Regions from separate parts of the Listeria marthii genome, predicted to be linked through region 2. Evidence: predicted binding sites of a transcription regulator. Region 2 holds the regulator's gene; the other holds the start of a gene.
What was found. The regulator Rex, encoded in region 2, represses fermentation and respiration genes when NADH is low (regulators of the CRP and FNR family bind a similar motif). The targets are predictions, from matches to a motif close to TTGTGAAATATTTCACAA.

Region 1 (3,613 bases), on a different contig from region 2:
CAAGCAGCGAATCAAAGCGCGCAATTTGTCTTCGGACTGGATTCGCGTGATTGATTCGAAACTAAATTCGGTCGCGCAAGGTCTTTTAGTGAAGCAAGCGGTGGAGTTAGTCGAAACTGGGGAAGCTTGGGAAGGCGTTTTCCAGAAAATCGAACAATTAATCGGGCAGACTTTCATTTATGTCGCGGTTGCGGACTTGTCGCCAATGGTGCAATCTGGAAGAATTCCGCGTGTTTTGGGTAAAATCGCACAGAAATTATCGCTGTATCCGATTGTAAGCTTGGACGAGTCAGGGGACGGGAAATTAATTGGCGTATCGTTTAGTCAAAAACAAAGTATGAAAAAAATCATTAAAAAGGTCGCGAAAATACAACTACAAGAGCTGGCGATGACGCATGTTTCTTCGGAGCGTGATGCGGAAATTTGGCAGAAGCAATTTGAAAAGGAAACAGGGAAAGCTGGATATCTAGTGGATAGTTCGGCAGCAATTGCGATTAGCGCGGGGCTTGGAAGTGTCGCGGTCGCAGGGATTAAAAAGGGGGAAACAAGATGATGTATGGGATAGTAGCACTTGCTTTACTTGTTTATTTTATATTTTGGTTTATTATTTCGAAAATAAAGGGTAAATATTCACTCGTTGATATTGCTTGGGGCGGAGGGTTTGTTGTTGTCGCTTGGACTGGATTTTTAACTACTTTTAGCGTAACTGCCCAAAGTATAACCATTCTTATTTTAGTTACGATATGGGGCGTCCGTTTGTTTTGGCATTTGGCGCGCCGTAATTGGAATAAGCCAGAAGATTATCGCTACGTCAATATGCGCAAACGCTGGGGAACGACACTCGTTAATTTGAAAGCCTTTCTGAATGTCTTTGTGCTGCAAGGGGTACTATTATTTATTATCGCTTTGCCGATTACACATAGTTTTGCTAATGAAGCCGAAACCTTTGCTTGGTGGCAAATGCTCGGTATCGTTATTTGGATTATTGGCTTCATTTTTGAAGTTGGCGGGGATCTGCAATTAGAGAACTTTAAAAAGAATCCAGCGAATAAAGGAAAATTACTAACAACCGGTTTTTGGTCTGTTACGCGGCATCCGAATTATTTCGGGGAAGCACTTAGTTGGTGGGGCGTATTTTTAGTCGCATTAACGCAAATGACAGATTTCTGGTTGATTACGAGCCCGATTGTTATCACGTTATTACTACTGTTTGTTTCAGGTGTTCCTTTACTAGAGAAAAAATATCAAGGTCGAAAAGATTTCGAAGCTTACGCGAACAAAACGTCTAAATTTTTCCCTTTTATTGGTAAAAAAGGTCTGTAAAAGTAGTGATTCTATCTTAATAATGCTATTGATTGCTATTTGCAGGTTAGTGCGAGTAGAATAAGAGATGGGTATGATAAAACGTACCTAAATACAATACTTATGAGGCGAGAGGGGTACAACAGATGAAAAAAGAAAAAACAGTGTTAATTATGAATTTTGATGAAGAAAGTATTTCTTACCAAGCTTTCTCAGAAATGAAAAGATTGCACCAAGAGCGCAAAATTATTGGTTATCAAATGGCGGTTGTAAAACATGAGCCAGGAAATAAACTTGTTGCACAAGATTTTCTTGATTTTACTGGTGCCGACAAAAATATGAAAGATAGCCTTATTGGGATGTTAATAGGTATTTTAGGTGGACCATTCGGAATTTTAATCGGTTGGATGGTTGGCGCAATCGTTGGTTCTATGCAAGACGCTGGTGAAGTGAAAAATGCTTTAAGCGTATTCGAAAGAACGTTAAAAACGATTCCAGAAGGCTCTACAGGCGTTATCCTTATTGCAACAGAACAAGAATTAGCAAATGTAAACGATGTAGCAATGGATGAGTTACATGGTCGCGTGCAACGTATGGATGAAGCAATCGTAGCCCAAGAAATCAAAAGCGCACAAGAAACAGAAGGAAAAGCAAAAGATTCCGCTAAAAAACATTGGTTTGGTAAATAAAAAAAGTTGAAATGAGGACAGAGAAATCTGTTCTCGTTTTTTTGTTTTAAGTTTATAAAAACGGGGAAACTAACACCATAAAACAACAAATGAGAAATTTTTCAAGATGGTAACGCTTAACTGATTTTTATTTTCTGAAAACTATTTGCATCAAATTAAAAACATGCTACAATAAACAAGTTGTGAATTTCACAAGAAAATTTTTTTGTTTGGAGATGAAATAATTTGGATGTGGAAAATAGTCCATTAATGCAGAAAATTGATTATAGTACGCGCAAAAAAATTGATTTAGTAAATAATAGTATTCTTCGTTATATCGTGCGCGCGATGTTAGCATGTTTATTCTTGACACTAGGGACTGCGGTTGCTGTAATGATTGGTGATAAAGTCGATCATTTTGCGCCAGGACTTGGTAAAATCACGTATGCATTTATGTTTAGTTGGTCGCTCGTAATGATTATTTATATGAATGCTGAGCTTGGTACTTCTAACATGATGTATATGACAACTGGTGTTTATCAAAAAATTGTTAAACCAGGAAAAGCATTACAAATTTTGCTTTTATGTATTGTTTGTAATTTATTTGGTGGAATTCTTGCTGGGTACTTAGTTTCCTTGACATCTGTTTTCCATAATTTACCTGCAGACCATTTCTTATTTACTGCCGTTAGCGGTAAACTTGAAAAAGCGCCACTAGAAATTTTTGTGGAAGGTATTTTCGCTAATATTGTTGTAAATACCGCCGTGCTTTGTACGCTTCGAATGAAAGATGATGCTGGGAAAGTCATTGCGATGGTTTTCATTATTTTCATCTTCGCATTCTTAGGATTCGAGCACGTTATCGCCAACTTCTCATCATTCTCATTAGCATTTTTCGCTTCTGGTGGAACACTTGCTGCAATGACAGCGGGCAATGTGACCGTCAATTTAGTACTTGCTTTACTAGGGAATTTTGTAGGCGGAGGCCTTGTTATCGGGCTCGGCTATGCTTGGCTTAACCGAACGAAATCAATTTATAAAGACTAATAAAAAAGTGACCTCGGAAAATTTCTGAGGTCACTTTTTTTATATGCTTTTAACGGGTAAATTGCTTAAAAATGAGCGGATCAGTGGTTCGAATTTCGGCACTTCTTTCTCGACTAAGAAGGCGTCATGGCCGTATTCGGAAGCCACTTCATGGTAAGTAACCGGCACATCCCATTCTTTTAAAAGTTCGTAGCCACGGCGTAAATCGTGAATCCGGAAAAGTTGATCGGTCGTGATGCCGATAAGCAAATACGGAATTTTGATTTTCGAAAAAGCGGGCAAATCGTCTTTCGCAGGCGCCGTAACGTCAAATAGATCAATTGCTTTCGTTAAATACAAATAACTATTCGCGTCAAACCGCTCGACAAAAGTATCGCCTTGATATTGCAAATACGACTCGATTTGAAAATGCTCTTTTGAGAAAGCAGCAGGGGAAGACTCGGCGACAGTGAAGCGTTCAAATCGTTTCGAGAACAGCTCGCTCGTCCGGTAAGTCATCATTCCGACCATTCGAGCCGTCGCAAGCCCGCCCTCAGGTTGACCAACATAATTACCGCCATTAAAGTCGGGATCATTCAAAATCGCCATACGCATAA
Region 2 (3,613 bases):
TATTTTCTAATCTTTTATCGCTGGCTATTATCATTCCGATGCTTTATAGAAAACCAAAAGAAAATAAAATTGAACTCGGTGAAAAAACGAAACCACTATTTAGTATCGTTTGGATTATCGGTGGTGTCATTGGATTATATGTAGCGCAAATTATTTGTAGCATTATTATTACGATGATTTCTGGGGACATGAGCACGTCTGCAAATACGGAATTACTAGTTGATTTGACAAAAGCTGCACCGATTTTCTTGATTTTCATTTCCATTCTAGGCCCAATTTTAGAAGAGCTTGTATTTAGAAAAGTGGTTTTTGGTGGGCTGAGCAATGTCATGAATATTCATGTGGCTGCGGTTATTAGTTCGCTTTTCTTTGGACTGCTTCATGGGGATATTTCCTTTTTACTGACTTATTTTGTCATCGGACTGATTCTTTGTTTTCTTTATACGAAAACGAAACGGATTGTGGTTTCGATGGGCGCTCATATTTTGATGAACACGATTGTTTTGCTTTTGAGTCTCGGAATAATTGGAGGATAATATGAAAAATTCATTAATTAAGCAAAGTTTTCTTTATTTTGCGCTTGGTCTTGTATTTGTATATTTTGTTATTGTTCGTGTAGCTGAATATGGTTATGATATCCTTGCTTATATACTTATTATAATGACATTAATGGATTTTGGGATTGGTATCGGCTTGATTATTACCGGACTGAGAAGACGTAAAAAAAACCTGTAGAAAGTAAGTTTTAGCTTACCTTCTACAGGTTTTTTTATTCTGTTTTCGCTGGATAATTTTCCAGGAAATAGATTAACGTTTGTAATTCCGTTGTAAGATCGATATGGTGCACACGAACTTGTTTTGGAACACTGATACGAGCTGGTGTAAAGTTTAGGATACCTTTAACATCTGCTTCGATTAAACGATCTACCGTTACTTGTGCTTCGTCAGCTGGAACTGTCAGAATAACTACTTCCACACCGTTTTCACGAACAATTTCTTCCATATCATTTAAATGATAAATCGGAATATCTTGTTGAACACTACCTACTTTCGCTGGATCCACATCAAATGCAGCAACGATTTTGATATTATTGTTTTTCATGAAATTATAATGTAATAATGCTGTCCCTAGGTTACCAACACCGATAAGTGCAACATTTGTCTGTTTGTCCTGACTGAGTGTTTTGCTGAAAAAGTCGAGTATGTATGAAACGTTATACCCGTATCCTTTCTTACCTAATGCGCCAAAGTACGAAAAATCACGTCGAATAGTCGCTGAATCAACTTTCACCGCTTCACTTAATTCCGCTGATGATACTCGTTCCTTACCTGACTCATCTAGGTATTTCAAGTAACGATGATATAATGGTAAGCGTTTTGCTGTCGCTTGTGGAATTTTAGTTGTTTCCTCCATCATGCCTTCTGTCCCTTCTTCTTTTAAATTTTTTCTGAAGTTGAAGCTTTTGTGAACTGTACTTCCTTTCACATGCTTGCTTATATACTATAAACATTTCACAAGGAATGCACAAACTTTTTGCTCATAACTTTCAAGTAAGGTTTTGTCCCGCAAAATATCCGGTGCAGTCCTTCTTTTCTATTCTACGCTAAAATCACAAATAATGCGAGTGTTTTCACAAACTAACTGATTCGTGAACAATTGGCTATCTCATTGCGATTACTTGGCTTTTAAGATAAACTAGTAGGGAGAACGTTCGAGGAGAGAGATTATGATATTATTACAAGTTCAGCAAATTTCTAAATTCTTCGGTGCAGAAGTAATTTTAGATAATATTAAATTAGAAGTAAAAACTGGTGACCGAATTGCTTTAGTTGGCAGAAATGGCGCAGGAAAATCTACTTTACTTAAAATCATCGCAGGCAAAATGAGCTATGACGGCGGAACCATTTCCAAACCTAAAAGTGTCGAAATTGGCTATTTGGCGCAAAACACTGGGCTAGAGTCTTCCAAAACTATTTGGGATGAAATGCTTAGCGTGTTTGACTCACTTCGAAAAATGGAAGCTGATTTGCGCAAAATGGAGCTTCGTCTCGGCGAACCAGAACTATATAATGACCCGGAAAAATATCAAGCATTGATGACGGATTACGATACATTGCAGCATACCTTTAAAGAAATTGGCGGGTATACGTATGAAGCTGAAATCCGCTCTGTTTTAAATGGTTTGCGCTTTTATCCTGATGATTATGAAGTGGAGATTGCTTCTTTAAGTGGTGGGCAAAAGACACGGCTCGCACTGGCCAAATTGTTGCTTGCTAAACAAGACATTCTTGTTCTCGATGAACCGACCAACCATTTAGATATCGAAACGTTAGCATGGCTAGAAACGTATTTACAAAACTACCACGGCTCCTTACTTATCGTATCCCATGATCGCTACTTCCTTGATAAAGTCGTTAACCAAGTATACGAAATCAGCCGCACCAAAATCGATCACTACAAAGGCAATTACAGTTCGTTTGTCAGTCAAAAACAAGCCAAACTGGAACAAATGTGGAAAGAATTCGATAAACAACAAAAACAAATTGCAAAACTAGAAGATTTTGTCGCAAGAAATATCGTTCGCGCATCCACAACTAAACGCGCGCAAAGTCGAAGAAAACAATTAGAAAAAATGGATGTGCTCGGTCGACCTCAAGGGGATGAAAAAGCCGCTCACTTTGGTTTCCAATTTGAAAAGCAAACCGGTAAGGATGTTTTAATGGTAGATCAGCTAAGCATTGGTTATGCAAAAGACAAGCGCATTGCTTCCAATCTAACCTTCGAAATGAAACGCCAAGATAGCCTTGCACTCGTTGGCCCAAATGGAATCGGCAAGTCTACCCTACTTAAAACACTTATTCGCGATATTCCAGCTCTAAGCGGCGAATTTCACTTTGGCGCTGGCGTGAAAATTGGCTACTACGACCAAGAACAAGCCAAACTAACTTCCAACAAAACCGTTTTAATGGAACTTTGGGATGATTATCCTGAATTAAATGAAGTTAATGTCCGAACAACACTTGGTAATTTCCTATTTTCAGATGACGATGTGCTAAAAAATGTCCAATCACTCAGCGGTGGCGAAAAAGCGAGACTCGCGCTTGCTAAACTCACTTTACTTGAAGCCAATGTCCTCATTCTCGATGAACCAACCAACCATTTAGACATTGAAAGTAAAGAAGTGTTAGAAGCAGCTTTAATCGATTTTGAAGGGACGATTTTGTTCGTTTCCCATGACCGTTATTTCATTAACCGGATAGCTTCGAAAATCGTCGAATTGGCCCCGGAAAAAGCGACTGTTTTCCTAGGAGATTACGATTATTACCAAGAAAAATTAGCGGAAGCAAAAGAACTAGCACGACTTGATGCTGAAGACCGCCGCAAAAAAGGCGAACAAGTCGAAACAACCGCCTCCGTCAGGAAATTAAACTACCAAGAAGAAAAAGAACAGCAAAAACTACTTCGACAACGAAAAAGAAAACTTGAAGAAGTAGAGCAAGCCATGGAACAGACCGATGAAAAAATCGCCGAACTTGAGCTCCAATTAACCAAACCCGAAGTTTTCCAAGACCATGAAAAAGCCCTTGAAATCACACAAGAGCTGGACGCGGT

Region 1: a site for Rex is predicted at 2,081-2,098, ahead of HCJ55_RS12460 (formate/nitrite transporter family protein). Genes of this name have one in related genera too.

What each region holds. Positions count from the first base shown of each region.
Region 1 is NZ_JAASWB010000007.1:54,547-58,159, reverse strand. Features, by position in the region: gene HCJ55_RS12475 (DAK2 domain-containing protein) at 1-553, shown strand, start outside; gene HCJ55_RS12470 (DUF1295 domain-containing protein) at 553-1,323, shown strand; gene HCJ55_RS12465 (DUF1269 domain-containing protein) at 1,449-1,991, shown strand; gene HCJ55_RS12460 (formate/nitrite transporter family protein) at 2,217-3,017, shown strand; gene metX (homoserine O-acetyltransferase MetX) at 3,057-3,613, opposite strand, start outside.
Region 2 is NZ_JAASWB010000001.1:274,167-277,779, forward strand. Features, by position in the region: gene HCJ55_RS01410 (CPBP family intramembrane glutamic endopeptidase) at 1-536, shown strand, start outside; partial or broken gene HCJ55_RS01415 (DUF4305 domain-containing protein) at 538-742, shown strand; gene HCJ55_RS01420 (redox-sensing transcriptional repressor Rex) at 770-1,417, opposite strand; gene HCJ55_RS01425 (ABC-F family ATP-binding cassette domain-containing protein) at 1,728-3,613, shown strand, end outside.